3 regions of the Paenibacillus sp. SSG-1 genome follow, and region 3 is predicted to be linked to each of the others. Evidence: riboswitches for the same ligand, from Rfam matches in the RefSeq annotation. Region 3 holds a riboswitch; each other region holds the start of a gene.
What was found. Region 3 has a riboswitch for cyclic di-AMP ahead of BCV73_RS04650 (C40 family peptidase). Riboswitches for the same ligand answer to the same signal wherever they lie in the genome.
Positions count from the first base shown of each region.

Region 1: it holds a riboswitch for cyclic di-AMP, as region 3 does, so the genes downstream of both, BCV73_RS03250 (alpha/beta fold hydrolase) here and BCV73_RS04650 (C40 family peptidase) in region 3, are expected to answer to the same signal.
Region 2: it holds a riboswitch for cyclic di-AMP, as region 3 does, so the genes downstream of both, BCV73_RS29120 (3D domain-containing protein) here and BCV73_RS04650 (C40 family peptidase) in region 3, are expected to answer to the same signal.

Region 1 covers NZ_MBRK01000001.1:657,671-663,937, reverse strand. The annotation lists gene BCV73_RS03255 (SDR family NAD(P)-dependent oxidoreductase) at 1-551, shown strand, start outside; gene BCV73_RS03250 (alpha/beta fold hydrolase) at 713-1,528, opposite strand; cyclic di-AMP (ydaO/yuaA leader) riboswitch at 1,712-1,876, opposite strand; cyclic di-AMP (ydaO/yuaA leader) riboswitch at 1,964-2,151, opposite strand; gene BCV73_RS03245 (hypothetical protein) at 2,551-3,264, shown strand; gene BCV73_RS03240 (MATE family efflux transporter) at 3,305-4,684, opposite strand; gene BCV73_RS03235 (sugar phosphate isomerase/epimerase family protein) at 4,684-5,487, opposite strand; gene BCV73_RS03230 (oxidoreductase) at 5,536-6,267, opposite strand, start outside.
Region 2 covers NZ_MBRK01000001.1:6,376,112-6,382,378, forward strand. The annotation lists gene yabG (sporulation peptidase YabG) at 43-942, opposite strand; gene rsmA (16S rRNA (adenine(1518)-N(6)/adenine(1519)-N(6))-dimethyltransferase RsmA) at 999-1,889, opposite strand; gene rnmV (ribonuclease M5) at 1,886-2,440, opposite strand; gene BCV73_RS29120 (3D domain-containing protein) at 2,667-3,836, opposite strand; cyclic di-AMP (ydaO/yuaA leader) riboswitch at 4,107-4,333, opposite strand; gene BCV73_RS29125 (TatD family hydrolase) at 4,538-5,308, opposite strand; gene BCV73_RS29130 (HD domain-containing protein) at 5,367-6,267, opposite strand, start outside.
Region 3 covers NZ_MBRK01000001.1:977,324-983,590, reverse strand. The annotation lists gene BCV73_RS04670 (sensor histidine kinase) at 180-1,259, opposite strand; gene BCV73_RS04665 (response regulator transcription factor) at 1,256-1,948, opposite strand; gene BCV73_RS04660 (copper ion binding protein) at 2,182-2,382, opposite strand; gene BCV73_RS04655 (multicopper oxidase family protein) at 2,541-4,064, shown strand; gene BCV73_RS04650 (C40 family peptidase) at 4,135-4,605, opposite strand; cyclic di-AMP (ydaO/yuaA leader) riboswitch at 4,610-4,741, opposite strand; gene BCV73_RS04645 (YdhK family protein) at 5,047-5,613, opposite strand; gene BCV73_RS04640 (ISL3 family transposase) at 5,884-6,267, opposite strand, start outside.

The DNA.
Region 1 (6,267 bases), 320 kb from region 3:
TGAATAACGTCTGGGGACTGCATGACTTGGAAGTGAATTTACAATCCAAACCATTCTGGGAATATCCGCTGAACATGTGGGATGCTATGTTTCAGAATGGAGTACGCCCACAAATAGCGACAAACCATTATGCGATCCCGCTTATGCTGGAAGCTGATTCTGGATTGATCGTACATACCACATTTCAGGATCAGGATAAGTATTTAGGAACTTTCTATTACGACCTCGCCAAGAATACCATTAACCGCTCAGTGCTCGGATTAGCTCATGATCTCAAAAGCACTGAAATAACCGTGGTAGCGGTCTCCCCTGGCTGGATGAGAACAGAACTGGTATTAAGGAACTTCGGTACAGATGAAGCTCATTGGAAAGAGGTTGAGGCTCTGAAACACACGGAGTCGCCGTACTACGTAGGGCGAGCGGTGTCAGCCCTAGCTGGGGATGATGAGGTGAAACTGAAAAACGGACGGGTACTACAGGTTGGTGATCTTGCCCAGGAATACGGGTTCACCGATATTGATGGACGGTTCATCCCTCCCTTTTTAATATAATCAGTCTCATTGAAAAAACGAATACTCGCTAGAGCTCAGTTAACCGCCTTCTTATCGGGCGGTTAACTTATTAGCTAATATAGCGAGTAGATCGTTTGGTTAGGGCCAGTGCGATTCAAGATGCGATTTTCTTTCCAGGAGGCAAATCCCATGACCGCGGGCTACCCTCCATAGGCTTCCCGGGTCCGGTAAATATGCTGGTCCATCAAAAAGTTCAGCAGCATGCGGTTGAATGCATGCGGCTGGCATAAATGGGTCGGGTACATCGCATCCTCGATCGTCGCCAGCTGCACTTGCCGGAACAGGGTGGCCGCCCGCTGCATTTGCTTGACGAACCACTCGCTTTGGCTGCCTGCGACGCACAGTACAGGCATCGGCAGCCGTGCCAAATTGGCAGGCATCTCCATACGCAGCAGCTCCATACGCTGCTTGATCGACTCTGTCGGCCGCTTGTGGTACAGCTCCTTGCGCAGGATGCTGTAGACCGGCCTCCACCGGTTATACGTCACCCGCAGCGACCGGAGGAAAAACTCCGCAGGCAAATAATAAGACAGCCAGCTGCACGCCTCGCAAATATTCAGCAAATGGTTCTTTTTCCCGAAGCATCCCGCGAAGTAGCTGTCTACGAGCACCAGGGCGCTGACCCGGTCCGGGTGAAGGGCGGCAAACGTCTGGGCGAGCACGCTTCCGCTGGAACAGCCGACAAGCGTCGCCTGCGAAATATGCAGCTTATCCAGCAGCTCGCACAGATCGCTGCATTGGGTTTCCATAATGTGCCCGACCTCCACGTCAAGCTTCCCCGAATTGCCATAACCCCGGAGGTCCAGCACAATCACCTTCGCCCGCTTGCTGAAATATTCGACCTGGGGCTCAAACATATGATGGGACGACAAATGCCCGTGAATGAACACGATGGGCGTGCCGCTGCCGTGAATTTCATAATATAACGTGGTTCCGTTTACTTGTATCTGAGGCACTTCATGTTCTCCTCTCTCCCACATAACCTGTTTTCTCTGTTTGTGCAAAATCGCGGGCGCCGCCCGCTTGGGAATCGATGCTTCTCCTTGTTTAAACAACAAAAAAGAAGCACCGGAAAGAGGACACTCTTCCATGCTTCCAACTCCAAGGCCGAATAAGCCTTGCCATCTGCATGAATAACAGCTGCCTCTCTTAACACGCTTGCGTGGTTAGCTGACGGATTCGGGCCCAAGAGTAGCCCTACTCATCACTTTCGAGATTCACCCCATATGGCCGCAGCGGATGCTGCAGACACGACCGGTTCCCCCGCTTTCCGCCCTCCGGCGGAAATTCAGCGAATAGACATATTCCATGTACACGCTTCATCCTTCAAAATGAGCGCACAGAAAAACACAGAGCAGATACCCTGTGTTGATGCGTCAAATCACAGTTTCCTCCGCTCTCAACTACGCTTACGAGGTTAGCTGACGGATTCGGGCCGTGAGAGTAGCCCTACGGAAACAGGCATTGTCCTGCCTCCGATTCACCCCTGCAAGCCGCAAGCCCCAGCATAAAGATCCGTGGGACGAGGACTGCGATTGGTTCCCCCGCTTTTCATCGGAAAATTCAGCGTTCATCAAGTCGCAAATCTTACTCTATTGGATGATGAAATGAATATACGCCTGGGACGGCGAACTGTAAAGCAGGGAAACGATACGATTCCCTGCTTTATTTGGGGATCTGATGGGAAAACGGGTCCTAATCCGTAGGAATCATTGTTTTACGGCCTTTCCTACCGCTTTCCTTAGCTTTGCTGGATAACTGAAGGCGGGAAGCCATTCATATGGCTGAACCCGCCCATTGGATCGGAATATAATGCCGGTATAGGGCTGAAGCCGCTAGGCTGAAAAAAAGCGGCTTTTTGCCGCAATTTTGGACTTTACACTGGAAAGATGCTGGTTTTGATCCGAAAAATCCGCCTCGTCTTCTTGCCAAAGATATCCCTTGGACGTATGATGCGGATAGTTTACCAATCGGACACATGTATGGAACCCTACTGGCCGTGACGATCCGGAACAAGACGGCAGGGAGTATCCATGAAATCACGGTCAAGGAGGATGTCACGATGAACCGGGCTTTGATTCCCACCATCGAACTGTTTGAAATCGTTCTTCCAAGATACCAGCACCACAGCCTGGGCTGGCTGGAAAACTGCCGGATCGGCATTTTAAAGCTGCCTTACTCCGGCGAGGAAGGGCTTGCCGAGGGCCTGCTGTGCTCAGGCAAGCAAGCCTTCGATCTGGTACGGTGGGGCTGCCGCCTGCGCTATATTTGCGGCCTGACGCTGGAAGAGGCCATCACCGCGACGGCCATGAACATTCTGAAGCATCCGGACCACAATCAGTACCCGCTCGCGCTGATGGCGCTGCTTGATGTCAGGTCACGCCTGGAGCAGCATACCGCGCGCACAACAGCCGAACAGATGGGAAGATCCCTTGATGTCGGCCTTCTCAAGCTGAACCGTACGGCTTACGCCGAAGGAGCCGCAGCATCGCTGCGCATCGGGGGAGGAACGTCGCTTGCGATCTCCGGCCGGACGGCTGCCCTTGAAACGGAAATCCAGGCGAAAGCTCCCTACAACCGCCTCCCGCTGCTCGGCCGGGAATTCCCGACGGATACCCGCGCCTTGATCCGCCGCTCCTCGGCATATCTGTCCCTGTTCGGCGCCGGCACAAAGAACCGCCACCCCGGATAATCCCCGAGTGGCGGTTCTTTTGTGCTGCCTGCGCGGGCGGCTATAGCGCCTGCTCCTCGCTGCGAAGCTGCACCAGCGCTTTTCGCTGCCAGGCCTTGCTCCTCCAGCGGACCCAGAGCAGGATGCCCCGCAGCCATTCGTCGGCGATAAAAGCCGCCCAGATGCCGTACAGGCCGTATCCCCAATAAATGCCGAGCAGGTACGTCAGCGGCACACTGAAGAGCCAGGTCACCGTGATGGACACGATCATGGCGGACCGGGCGTCGCCGGCGGCCTGCAGCGACCGTTCCAGGATGACGTTGAAGTTGCGCCCCGGCTCCAGCAGAAAGCTCAGCAGCAGCAAGGCCGCTCCCATCGCGATAATGTCCGGGTCGGTCGTAAACAGCTTCATCAGCGGCTGCCGGAACAGCGTCAGCACGGCGACGGCCGCCAGCGTAATCAGCTCGCTGCGGATCAGATTCCGGATCACCTGCTTGTAGGCCTCTTCCCTCTGGCCCGCGCCGACCAGCTGCCCGACGATGATTTGCCCGCCCCGGCCCAGCGAGACGGCCAGAATCATGACGAAGAACATGATGTTCTGTGTGTAAATTTTCGTTGCCAGCACGCTGGCCCCAAGCGACGAAATAAAGGCCGTGGTCACAAACTGGTTGGCGGAGTACGACAAGGACACGGCCGAGGATGGCACCCCGACGCGAAGCACCTTCCCGATATGCTCACGGCTCCACACGAACAGGTCGTTCCAGCGGATGTAGACGCCCGCCGCCTTGCGGAGCAGCACCAGATTGACGGCCAGCCCGACGCACTGGGCAAAGGCGGTGGATATCGCCACCCCGACGACGCCCAGCTTCGGAAAGCCTCCGGGGCCGTAAATAAACAGGTAATTGCCGAAAATATTCAGCACGTTCATCCCGATCGTGACGACCATCGTCTGCCGGGTTAATCCGTGAGACTGGATCATGGCCGTGACGGCGGTCAGCAGCGCCTGAATGACCAGGGCGCCCCCGGCGATGAGCAAATACTTCTCCGCCTGCCCGAACAGGGAAGGATCGAGGTCGAAAATCCGCAGCAGCGGCCCGCTGAGCATCATGACGATGACGCTCACGACCAGGCCGAACAGGAAGTTCAGCGCCAGCGAGGACCCGGCAAGCCGGCCGATTTCATGCTGCCTGCGTGCACCCAAATACTGCGAGATGACCACCGCGGAGCCGAGCGCCACGAAATTGAACATCAGCACCGCAAACATGATGATCTGGTTCGCGACACCGACCGCCGCAACCGCGCCGTCGGACACCTTGCTCAGCATGAACGTGTCCGATGTCCTGAGAAACATTTGAAGGGCCGATTCCACAAAAATCGGCCACGTAATCGCAAGCAGCGACAGCTTGCTAACGGGGTTGTCTCCCGCGATGGATCTGGACATTACAGGCTGTAAGCCTCCCGGATCTTGGCGATGCCAAGCTTCGCGGTCTCCAGGGCGGTCAACCCGCCGTAGCTGTCCATAAACAGCTCCAGCGACAGGTAGCCCTCGTATCCCGCATCCGCCAGCGTTCTGGCGAGCGCTCCGGACGGAGCGATGCCGTCTCCCGGAAATACCCGGTGGGCGTCCTGGATCTCGGAGCGGGACGGCGCCGCCGGATAATCGTTCACATGGCCGATGCCGATCCGGTTCCCAGGCAAGCCTTCAAGGTCCCGAAGCTCGCTGCCGCCGGTATACATGTGGAACGGATCAATAAGAATTTTGGCGTCCGCCACCCCGCTGGCTTGAGCTACGTAAATCGCATCCTTCAAGCAGTTCAGCCGGGCCGCTTTTCCCCAGAATTCAAGATAGGGCTCTATGCCGATCCGGCGGGCCAACTCGGCCAGCTTGGCAAAGGAAGCGGCAAATTCGTCCAGCGTGACGTGGTCAACCTGTCCGAAGGGGGGCGCCGCCGCCGCGAGACAGCCCAGCTCCGCCAGCATCTCCATTTCCTTCTCCGCTTGATCGAAGCCGCGCTGTCTCGCTTCAGGATCACGGTCGGCCCAAGCCCAGAAGGCGATGGCGTTCGCCACCTTCAGTCCATGATCTTCGATATACCGTCTAAGCTCCTGCAGCTCGCCGCCCTCTGCAAGGTAAGCTTCAATGTCCCGTACCCACAGCTCGATGCCCTCATAGCCTGCTTCCGCCGCCACGCGGACCTGCTCTTTGACGCCGAGTCCGTAAGGCAGGAGTGTAGATGTATTCAATGACAATTTAAAAGGAAACAAGCTTGATCTCCTTCTTTCCGTAAGTAGTTAAGGGGTAAATGGCACCCTTCTCTGCTCAGCATGGCTCTGCATGCCCAGCTCGATGACACGGATCGCCATCCGGGCCTGCTCGGGCTTTACACTAAGCTCTGACACACCATGGATAGCCTCAGCCACGTTGCGGTAATAGGCGTCGTAACATCCCGGAATCGTCTTCAGACGCCCCGTAAACTGCAGGCCGTCCCGGCTGGCCACGAGGCTTCCCCACATCTCCTGCGGCTCTTCGCCCCATCCGGGCGATCCCGGCAGCCTGCCGGCCTTCAGCAGATTTTCCTGAGGATCTTCTCCATACTTGACAAACGAACCCTCCGTCCCGTACAACCGGTATCTCGGAGCCGGATCCCGGGCCAGCAGGGTCGATTTTACCGACACCTTCAGCCCATCCGGATACCCCAGCGATACGTCAAAATAGTCCGGGGCCAGCGTCCGCTCCCGCTGCGTCCGCACCTCTGCCTGCACGCTGTCCGGAAGCCCGAACAGCGTCAGCGCCTGGTCGATCAGGTGGACGCCCAGGTCATAGAACGTCCCGGACCCTTCGGCCCCCGCATCCCGCCAGCGGCTCGGATCGGCATTCGGGCTGAACCGGTCCCAGCGGAATTCCGCTTCGGTAATCCGGCCGACCAGACCGCGGCGGACAACCTCCTGCAGCGTCAGGTAATCGCCGTCCCACCGGCGGTTATGGAATACGCTGAGCACCAGCCCTTTACTTTGGGCCAGCGC
Region 2 (6,267 bases), 5.4 Mb from region 3:
ATACTGTCAGGTCAAGAGCTTTGCATGGCATTTCCGGACATGTTAAATGGCCGACGGCGTCACTTTAAGCTTGGTTAAGTCGTTCAGCCGGGGCAGGCCGATCCGGTAGCTCCCGCGGGTTTCAATGCCCCCGACGCCCTGCGTGCCGCTGATCGTATTGTGAAGCACATCCGTCATATTGATCGTATCTCTAACCGATGTAAACGACGCCTTGGCGGCAACATATACCGGATCCAGGGCATGAATCAAGATGCGCCCCGGGGAGCTGGCAAAGTTGGCTCCAGCCTGCAGCAGTGCCTCAAAGTGCGACTGGCATGCGCCGGCGATAATCGTCATCTGATCGTAATGGCGCTCAAACTGGCGCGCGACCTGAATCGCCCTGACGAAGTTTTGCGAGTTTTTATAGCTGTTCAAGCTGTACAAATCATGATTCTGGCGATGCTTCAGTACGCCGTCATGTCCCGTGATCACCACGATATCCGGCCGGACCCGAGGCAGCAGCCGGTACAGGGCGTCCGCCATCCCGGCCTCATTCACATAATGGCCCTCGGCCGGAACCCGAAGCTGCTCATACAGGCTCAGGCTCTTTTTCAAATAATTCGGATCTCCATCCAGATGAAGCACCTTCCCGGGGACTTCGAAATAAGCCGGCTCAGCTGTTCCCCATTCCCCGCTTCCGCTCAAGGTGGCCTGATTCCGCTGGGTCTGCTCCTGACGGTGACGTTTCAATAAACTGAGCGACTCGTTTGCTCTAATATTTGCTTTCTCGGTTTTTTCGCTTACCGGCGCATAAGGAACCCTTACCAGATCATCGAGCGGAGAATCCGCCAGAAGTCTGAACTCTGTTCCCTTAATCACCGCTTCGTCCCTGCGCAAATCCTCGACGCGGAACGCGATATCGCCGCCGTAGGATCTGCGCACGACCAGGTCTCCAATATTCATGAACATCACCCCTACCCCATGGTATGGGCGAATCCCCCTATTGGTTCATCTTTTGTTTAATTTAAGCCGATGCCTTCCTTCCGCAGCAGGTTGCTTAGCACGGCATATTCCTCAATGCTGAGCGTCTCGCCGCGGCGGGACGGGTCGATTCCAGCTGCCTGCAGCAGCTGATCCAGACGCTCCCGTCCCTCATTGGGGAAGAAGCGGCTCTTCAGATTGTTTGATATCGTCTTCCGCCGCTGAGCGAACGATGCTTGTACCACCTCGAAGAAATGCCGCTCATCGTCAACCACAACCGGCGGCTGTTCCCGCACGGCCAGACGGATCACGGCCGATTCAACGTTCGGCTGTGGAATGAATACCGTCTTCGGCACGATACACACCAGCTCCGGCACGCTGTAATACTGCACGGCAATGCTCAGGCTGCCGTAATCCTTCGTGCCCGGCCGGGCGGCCATCCGGTCTGCCACCTCCTTCTGAATCATCACGACGATGTTCTCCAGCGGGAGCCGCTCCTCCAGCAGCTTCATCAAGATCGGCGTCGTCACATAGTACGGAAGGTTGGCCACGACGCTGACTTTGGATACGCCGGCAAAATTGCTCTTAAACAACGCAGCGAGGTCCGTCTTCAGTACATCCCCATGATGTACCTTTACGCCGGGGTATGGGGCGAGAACCTCCTCGAGGATCGGAATCAGCCTCTGGTCGATCTCAACCGCCGTGACGGCCCCTGCCTGCTGGGCCAGCTTTTCGGTCAGGGCGCCGATACCAGGACCGATCTCTAGGGCACCCTTGGTGGAATCAAGTCCGGCCGCGTCCACGATTTTATTTAAAATATTTTGGTCGATCAAAAAATTTTGCCCCAGGCTCTTCTTGAATGAAAAGCCGTGGCGCTGGATGATTTCTTTGGTTCGCCTTGGTGTGGCGATGTCGTCCATGCCGTTCACGTTGTCCGGCCTCCTTCATCTTCGATACGGGCAAGCGCATCCGCAAATTCTTCGCGGGATATTTGAAATATGGCGAGTCGCTTATAAAATTGCTTGCCGTTGCAGTAGCCGATACCGAGGAGGTTGCCCATCGCCATCCGCCGGGCGGCGGCATCCGGGTGCACCAGCAGCCCCGCCTCCATCAGGTCCTCCATGTCGATCTGGCTTTCCGCCCCCTCATAAGAGGTGTGAACCCGCTCCAAGGCTCTGCGGATCGCCGCAGGCGAGGCGTTCTCCACACCGATATCCCCCTTGCGGGTTGCATCGGCCTCCGGGATAAACGCATGCTTGCAGCCAGGCACCTTGGCCGAAATGATTTTGCGGATTCTTTCGCCGGCGTGATCCGGGTCCGTCAGCACAATGACCCCCCGCCGCTCCTGAGCCAGCGCGATCCGCTGGAGTATACGCGCATTGATGGCGGAGCCGCCCGTCTCGATCGTATCGGCATCCACCGCCCGCTTCACGGCCACGGTATCATCCCGGCCTTCCACCACAATGACTTCTTTAATCATGATTTCCTGTCTTCCTTTCGAGTACATTATACCCGTCAATGCCGCCGGACAGCCAAGTCCCTGCAAGTGGCATAAACCGTGATGCCTGTTCAGGTACTTTGCGGGGTCCCGGTATAGACAAACTGCTGTAAATTAACAACAAAAAGAAGAGGAAAGCTCCTCTTCTTTAGCATGACATTTTCATGATCATAATACTATAACATTAGAATGGCAAAGTAAAACGAAATTAGTTCAGCTCCGGTTTGACCGGACCGATCACGTATACCTTAAGGCCGGATTTACGGCCAAAGTTGCGTGCCTGCTGGACGGAATCGTAGTATATATCGATTTTATTTCCCTTAATGGCTCCGCCTGTGTCTTCCGCACGACGGAAGCCAACACCTTCAATGTAAACCCACCATCCCAAAGGAATGACGCTTGGATCAACCGCAATCGTGCGGCCTTCCGTGACACGTGTTCCTGTGGCGGTGCGTGTGCCGACTCCGGACTCGCCAGACGAATAAGCGGTCATGGAGACTTTGATCAGCTTCTTGTAGGAAAAGTCAACGCCGGCCTTGCTGACCCGGTTGTTACTGCTGCTGCTGACCTTCTTCACCTTGGCAGGGGTAGAAGAAGCTTTGGCAACGGCTGTTTTGACTTCGGTCACTACGGGAACAGGCTTTTTCTTCGTGCCGACGGCTATGACCTTATCCTTGGTCACCGTCTGCACTTTTTTGCCCACCATTTTCATGGACACCAGCTTGCCGTCTTTGTACTTCTTCTCAATGTACTGCACCATGACGCCAGGAGATCCCTGCTGAATCACCCGCGACTCGCCTTTATAAATGCTGGGGTCGGAGGTTTTGACCACCCGGAAGGGGAGGGATTCATGACGCTGTATCACTTGTTTGTTCATCCGGACGATCCGGATGTCCGTGTTGGTGGAGACCGCCGTTTCGACAGCCGGAGTGACAATGTCTGTTTCCTTGACTTTGACGCCGGTTTCTTTCAGCACGTCGCCGACCGTTTTGGCCGTTGTATACAAATGCTTCGTTGCACCATCAGCCGTCACCTTCACAGGACTCGCGCGGTCGATCACGACCTTGTCGCCGTCGGATATAGCCCCGCTCAGCGGCATCGATATTTGGTCCTCGGGTTTCAGACTGATTTCCTGCTCATCCAGCATTTCTTGAAGTAAAGATGTATTGGTCTGTACAGATTTCATTTGACCGTCTACTACCAAATAAACTTGTTTTCGCGATTGACTGTACACGAGCAGCAAGATCATCAGGGTAACCGCGATTGAAACGATAGCTGCAGTGGAGATCTGGCGCAAATTCTCATGCTTCCATCGCAATGCGTAAGACATGCTGGAGATTTTTGAATCATGGGTCTTCTCTGGTTGGAAAACGCCCACTTTCTCGATCCTCCTTCATAGCCTCGCCGTCTAGAGTTATGCATGATTGTATTTGACGCGACTATACTCAATTTTTTACAAGAACCCACAGAAAGCATGCGTTCTTGCACCATGAACCAATCTCTCCATCATGATTTGTCACCTCCTGTTATACAACAGTATGATGACTGCCTCTCCTTTATTCAAAACAAAAGAAGCCGATAGAAAAGAGCTTACGAGGACTCTTTCGTGGCTTCCGGATGTCTGAATATCGGAATTGTCATGCACGAGGGTACCTCTCTTTATCCGCTTACGGGGTTAGCTGTCGGGTTCGGGCGAAAGAGAGCCGCCCTATTCGCGTCCTTACGCTCATGGCGTAAAGCCGTTCAATTCACCCCAGAGACCCAAAAAAGAAATCAAATACGTTTGCGAGCACCGGACCGCTTCCGGTCTGTCATGCCCCGCTCCAGTATTGGTTCCCCCGTTCTCCCATGCGGGAGACTCAGCGAGACTGGTTCATGAAGCTGCGAAGGTAAGACCTTAACGACAGCTCAATGATTCACTGAAAAGATGATATCCTGTTTTGATGCATGTTGTAAAGCGGTAATCAACCACGTTTATTTGAAAAAGTGGTTAAAAAAATGTAATATTCGGCGTTTTGTTTGTTAAAATTCTTTAATCATTCGCTCATGCTCATTTTTTCGGCTGTTTTTCTCCCGATTTCACACAATTCCAAATCGTTCCAGCCCATTTTGGGTGGTAATCTGGGCAATTTCCTCCAGGTCAACCCCCTTAATCTGGGCTGCCGCTTCAGCGACCAGACGGACGTTTGCCGACTCGTTTCTCTTCCCTCGGAAAGGGTGTGGCGTGAGATAAGGAGAGTCCGTTTCGATGAGCAGCCTGTCCATCGGAACCTGAGCCAGGACCTCTTTGGGGACTCTGGCATTCTTGAACGTAATAGGTCCGCCAAACGAAAGATGGAAGCCCATATTCAGGCACAGCTTCGCGGTTTCCCAGCTCCCCGAGAACGAATGCATGACACCGCCGACCTCGCCGGCCTTCTCTTCCCGTAATATTTTCACAATATCCTCATGGGCGTCCCGGTTATGTATAACAATCGGCATGTTGAGCTCTCGGGCCAGTCCGATCTGCTGGCGGAGGACCCGGTGCTGCACGTCCTTCGGCGAGGTGTCCCAGTAGTAATCCAGACCAATTTCACCGATGGCCACCACCTTGGGGTGACTGCATAAGGATGCAATCCACTCCAGATCGCCTTCCTGCATAAAAACGGCGTCCTGCGGATGCCAGCCTATGGCCGCATATATAAAATCATACGTTTCCACCAGCTTCATCGTCGATGGAATCGTCTCCCGGTTAAAACCAACGTTGATCATCCGGGTTACACCGGCTTGTACGGCATTGTCAATGACCCGCCCCCGGTCCTCGTCGAATTGTTGCGCATCCAGATGGGTATGCGTGTCGAACAGTTCCATGAATTTGAACTCCTTTCTTGTCGGTACCACAGGTTCACTTTCGTACGGTATTTTGTCATTAAAGCTTGAAAATGCGGGAAATCGAAGGAGAAAGATCGGTTATCGCCTTTTCCAGTTTATCTTCCGGATAATACAAGTGATATTTCCCGCGGTGAATGCCGCTGATGGACCGGACAATATCCGACACCTCGGATATTTCCCGCAGCTGCTCCTGGCGGTCGAGCAGCAGGATCTGTTTCTGGCTCGACTCGTCACCCGGACGAAATACATCGTAAGGAAGATCGGTCGGAAAATCAATCTCCAGATCATATTCCGGGTTCATTCCGGCTTGTCCAAACTCCCGGCGGATTTCATCGATCATTTCCAAATCGACGGAGTCCATTTCTACATATTTATACAGTTTGCGGTGCATAAATCGGGTGCACAGCTCGCTGAGTATGCGGTCGTCCTCATAGGACCACTGAAGGAAGGCCGTTTGAATCAGCGCCTCGTCCAGCTTCAGATAAGCTTGCACGTCCAGTTTGTCTTCAAAGAGCTGCGGCAGCGGCTCGACCATAAAGCCAAAAGGATAACCATCCTGGTACAGCTCCTTGGCCCGCCGGAAAATTTGGCGCAAAATAATTTCTGAACTGCGGGTTACCGGATGGAAGTAGACCTGCCAGTACATCTGGTACCTGGACATTAAATAATCCTCCACGGCATGCATCCCGGACTCTTTGACCACCACTCTGCCCTGGTAAGGACGGAGCATCCGTAAAATACGGTCAATATCAATCGTGCCGTAGTTCACCCCGGTGTAATAAGCATCCCGAAGCAGGTAATCCATCCGGTCGGCATCCAAGGGGCTCGAAACGAGGTTCACTACAATCGGTTTATCATAGGTCTTCGCGATGACGGCGGATACCTTGTCCGGGAAGTCCGGGGCAATCTCGCTCAGAATATCATTCACTTCCGTATCT
Region 3 (6,267 bases):
GAACGAGGTGAAATACCATAAATTACCGGGCTTGATGTGAATATAGTATAGCCCCCTACCCTATATTGTCAAGCGATTTATTTTTTTGAAATAAACAGCGAATGTTGGGTTATTAGTTGGCTCCTATCAAAATAAAAAACGCCCCCGTAGGAGCGTCAGGATTGCAGCCATTATAATCCTCACCTTTGTATCGGTAATTGTACGTAAAATTGTGCACCATGATCACTTTCAGCCCATATCTGCCCACCGTGGCGCTCTACCAACGTTTTGGTAATGGCTAATCCAAGCCCACCGCCACCCATTTTACGGCTGCGTGATTTATCTACCCGATAAAAACGCTCAAAGATATGTGGAAGATCCGCTGATGGAATTCCTATGCCATTATCTGAGACGGTAATTTGGACCACACCTAACCGGACGGTACCCTTGACTTCAACGGTACCGCCTTCAGGTGTATATTTCAATGCATTAGACAACAGGTTTGTCCAGATTTGAATAAGCCGGCTTTCATCGGCAATTACGCAAACATTGGGTATATCTTTTTTCTCCAGGTTAACTCCCTTTTGTTGAAATGAAGGACGCATGAGGTCCATGACTTGATCCATAGACTTCTTTAAGGAGACTTGCTCAAGCATGAATTGAAAATCGATGGAATTAACGATTTGAAGCTCTTCCAAATCATGAACCAGCTGAATCAAACGGTGAATTTCTTCACGGCTGGACTGGATCCGTTCCGGAGTAGGCTCCCATATTCCGTCTTGAATAGCCGCGAGGTAACTATTCAATGTGGTTAAGGGTGTCCGCAACTCATGTGCAATATTTTCGGTCATAGCGATTCTCAATTTTTCTTGCTGCTCCAGCTGTTCAGCTAAGTGATTGATGGAAGCGGCCAGCTCCTCCAGTTCATCTCTGGGCAAACTCTTCAACGGGAGACGCACATCCCGTTTTCCTCGGGCCATGATTAATGTAAGATTTTTCATGCTGATTAATGGCGACGAAATCCGTTTGGCGATATACACACTTAACACAAATGAGACGATTAAAGCTCCCCCAATCGTTAAGCCAATGGATTGTATAATCGCTTGCTCCAAGTGAGAATTCAGTGAATCAGCTGAATGCTGCGCTTCGGACATTTCGCGTCCATACATTTGAAAATGGTAGTGGGTTGCATTGATCATAGCAATCGAAGCGATCACCAAAATAAAGCCGGTATATAAAATCAGAACCGTGCTTAAGCGAAAGGATAATGTACGTTTCATAAACTCCCCCCATTAAAGCGGTATCCTGCACCAAAAACAGTCCGGATGAATAAGGGGTTCTTGGGGTCCTCCTCTATTTTTTGACGCAAATTTTTGACATGCTGATCAATAATGCGCGAGTCTCCATCAAATTCAAAGCCCATAACGAGTTCAATCAATTCTTCCCGGGAAAACGTACGCTCCGAGTTTCTCGCCATAACTAGAAGCAATTTATATTCGGATGGGGTTAAACTGATGGGTTTATGTTGAACGAAAACCTGTTTGGCATGGCTATCAATCATCAGACGTCCTTCGCCATATTCTAATCGATCGGCCAGAAGTTCTTGCTGATTGGTTCGCCGCAGTACAGTGCGAATTCTGGCTATGAGTTCTTGAGGATCGAAAGGCTTCACCATATAATCGTCTGCCCCAACAGACAACCCATGAATACGATGTGAAACGGACGATTTAGCTGTCAGCATAATAATTGGTGTGGGATAAGCTGTTCGAATCTTCTGGCATAATTCCTCTCCGTTCATATCGGGAAGCATAAGATCCAATAAAACCAAATCAAAAGGTTGATTGGCTAATTCACTCCATGCACTCTCCCCTCCAGCCGCTTCGTGCGCTTCAAACCCTTCCTTTTTTAAATAAGCGACGATGACTTCCCTGATTTTCTCCTCGTCTTCAACAACTAAAATTCTACGCATGAATTCCCTCCAAACGTATAGGCGGATTTTTTTTCCTACGCCTCAACTTCCGTTCTCTGCAAGACTATATAATCAAACAGGTCATTTCTCACAACGAAATGACCTGTTATGCTTCTTCCCGATTTTTTTCATTTTGACGACATCAATGTCTTATATTAAGGGTTCACTTGTTCCGAGCATAGTTAGAGGCGCCAAGGTTTTCTTGGCACCTCTATATATCACTTCAAGGTTACTTAAACAACGTCATAACCTTGGTCTTCGATGGTCTCTTTAATTTTGCTTTCCGTAAGTTTGGTCTCATCGAATTGAACTTCAACAGAAGCATTGGACAAGTTAACCTTCCCCCCAGCCCCTATTTGCTTAAGAGCTCCTTCAATGGAATTCACGCAGTGTTGACAGCTCATTCCGTTTACGTTTAAAGTAATGGTTTTCAATTTCGACTCCTCCTTTCGATTTGTTATTAGTATACCCCCCTATGGTATAATATTCAAGCCTAAAGTTATACTACCCCAGCCATCTTCATCATTTCTATACATGTTTACTTTATGATGAATGAGGCTTACATCAAAAGAATTAGAAAGGGGTTCTTCAAATGAAAGCAGCGATATTAAGAACAATAATCCTCGCTAGCTCAGTGGCCGTTTTTGCGGCTGGCTGCTCGAAAGTAAGCAATATGAACGGCATGGATCATTCAAAAATGAATATGGGTTCTAACTCTACTTCCAACTCGAGTGAATCCGCTACATCCGCAAAACTGACAACAGCAACACCTGTTGTGAATGGTAAAGAATTCACCATAACCGCTCAGGAAAGTAATCTTGAAGTGGAGAAGGGAAAAACCATTCCTGTTTGGACATTTAATAACTCGGTTCCCGGTCCACAAGTCCGGGTAAAGGTTGGGGATACGGTCAAAATAAACTTGAAAAATCAACTCAAGCAGCCTGTCTCCATCCATTGGCACGGCTATCCGGTTCCAAACAACATGGACGGAATTCCAGGAGTCACACAAGATGCTGTTGAACCCGGAAAGACCTTCACCTATGAATTTAAAGCCACCGTACCGGGTACTTATTGGTACCATTCACATCAAGACAGTGTGAATCAAGTGGACAAAGGCTTGTATGGTTCTCTTGTAGTCGAAGACCCCCAAGATACCGCTGACCGCGATTACACCCTTGTGCTCGATGAATGGATGAGTTCTGGAGATATGGACATGGATAACGATGGGATGAATATGGCAGGACATGATATGAGTATGTATGACCTTTATACGATCAACGGAAAAACAGGTGATGCGATCGATAAGCTTACCGTTAAAGAGGGTGAAAAAGTAAAACTTCGGTTGATTAACGCCGGCTACATCACGCACCGGATGCATTTACACGGTCATTCCTTTAAGGTTGTTGCATCCGACGGGCAGCCCGTGAATGACCCGGCTGTGATCAAGGATCAATTCGTCTCGATTGCTCCCGGAGAACGATATGACATTGAATTTACCGCAGATCATCCCGGAAATTGGTTGCTGGAAGAACACGCGAAGAATAATCGAGCACAAAATATGAAAGCCATGATTCAATACGAAGGTTCCAATGCGAAACCCGACCCTTCCGATGCCTTCGAAGAACTCCCCGATTTTGATTTGGAGAAGTACGGAACCATGTCTGCATCCGCATTTTCTTTGGATCAAAGCTTTGATGAAGACGTGACGATGAATCTAAATACCGAGATGAGAAATGGAGATATGGTTTACACGATCAATGGAAAGGTTTTTCCGGACACGGATACAATCAAAGTAAAAAAAGGAGATAAGGTAAAGGTGACCTTTGTAAATCAATCCAGAATGGACGATCACCCGATGCACCTGCACGGCCATTTCTTCCAAGTCTTGAGCAAGAATGGCAAGCCAGTTCAAGGATCTCCGATCATGAAAGACACGCTGAACGTCAAACCTGGCGAAACGTATGAAGTTGCTTTTGAAGCTGACAACCCCGGTGAATGGATGTTCCATTGCCACGATTTACACCACGCCTCCGCTGGAATGGTAACTGATGTGATGTATGATGATTATCAAAATAATTATACGCCTGATCCCAATGTGAACAACGTCCCTGAATAAACAACAAAACGCACCGGCTGACTTAAGCCGGTGCTTTCATTTTTGATTTAGGTAGATTATCCCGACTAGATCAAATTTCACTGATCATTTTCAGGTAACTTTGTTGACTCACGACGCGGCGTGCTGTAACATACCGATTTTTATAATATGAATCCGATAATTTGCTAATGGTAACGCCTTTACTGCTTGAAGAGTGTGCAAACTCATTATTGCCGATATAAATACCCGCGTGGGATATTCCCGTACCGTCCGTATTAAAGAATACCAGGTCTCCTGCTCTAAGGTTTTCACGATCTACTGGAGTTCCGGCTTGAGCCTGTGTTTTAGATGTGCGGGGTAAATCTAAATTGAATTTATCGAATATGTATAAAATAAAGCCGGAACAGTCAAAACCAGCCACTGATGTGCCGCCCCACTGATAAGGAGTGCCTACGACCTTATCCACCTCACTTTCGAGTTTAACGGAGCTGGCAAAGGAACTGGTTGCACTTGCTGAAAAAACAATGGCCGCACCTAACATTGACAGTATTACTTTCTTCACTATGTAGTTCTCCTTCCGATGCCTACGGAGTTAGCTAAGGGTTCGGTAGAAGGTTCCCTCTATTCTTCAATGAGAATATTTCACCCAAAAATGGTTCCCCCGTTTTCAGTATCAAGAAATTCGGCAATAATGATTAAAAAAATGTAACCCTACATAATGTAGTATATAATCAGTTTTTTTGTCAATGGCTAGATTCCGAGCAACAAAAAACTAAGGCAAATCATCATATAGACGCCAAACAAAAAACCGATCTGGCATTGTCAGATCGGTTAATTTATCCGTCAGTACACAGTCGAACCATGATCTTCATTGAGCTTGTCGATAACACGTCATAACGCTGCCCATATCCAATATTTACAGTATCAGTCATATAACGTACATAAGGAGAAAGGAACTCGCCGTCTTGTGCCACGCAGCATCACTCACCTGCTAAAAAATACTCTATTTAGAAAGCTCACTTTCGACTACCCATTGATGATTCTTAACGGGGTTTCCTCCTGTAGTTGGCGTATAGTCAACCATATATACCGTTGTTTTTTCAGTAGAGTCAATGGTGCCCTCTGCGCCTTTCATACCTTCCATGTGATCAGCCTCGATGGTCACCTTAGTTCCTGGCTGCAAGGGCTCACTACCCGCATCCTTTATTTCCTCCTGGATAATCCACTTGTGATTGGGGACGGGTTCACCTCCAGTGGTTGGAGTATACGTTACAGCATAAGCCACCGTGTCGTAGGCCCCAACCACCTTAGCCTTGGCACCATCCATCCCTTCCATATGCTTGGCATGGATCACAACCTCATCTCCAACTTTGAAGGTGGGATTTTGAGCTTCTTTCAACCCTTCAGGAACCTCACCCGAACCCGAATGGTTCATGCTGCCCATATCCCCCATATTTGAATGGTCGCTGCCCATGTCCATGTTCGTATTATTGTTTGCGTTATCCTTGTTTCCACACGCACTTAGCACCAGGATTGCTGCAAGGCTAATAAAAATGAATACTTTTTTCACAGTTTGTCACACACCTTTGCATATTTCTATTTGGATTGAATCCTCATCTCCCAAACATTCTACCCAAAACTTATGAAGAACTTGTGAAGGTTTCCCGGACCACTCTCAAAAACTCTGCCCGGGGCAGAGTTTAGAGGACAACCTTATTCATTCAATGTTTGCTTTCGTACAAAAATCTGAATATACCTTAGACAAACAAAAAAGAGAAATCATCTCACCATGGATCCAGTGCAATGACATCTCTTTTTGACTATTAAACGCCGGGTATCGTCAACATTCGTCCTTCTCCAATTTATCGATTAAGGTGGAAAAATCAATTCCAAGGAAGATTATTTCTTCTGGCTCACGAACAACTTCGATAGCTGGCTTATTAAACATCGGGAAGTTTTCCTCCCGTAGATGGTAGTTATCAAACCGCCTCTGGTACTTTGGGTTGCATTGCTTTCTAAGTCCCTCTGTAAAGAGTATCTTGGCGCTTAGGGCCTCAAAAGAGTATCCCCTTCTTAAACGATTAATGACTCGAATAAGTCTAATTAGAGATTCCGTATAAGCATCTGGAATGCGAATGCGATGGTCGAAATAAGCGAATATTTCTTCTTCCCAGTTCTTCATAGCCTTTGTCAGTGGTTCAAAAGCGGATTGCAGTTCCGTTGG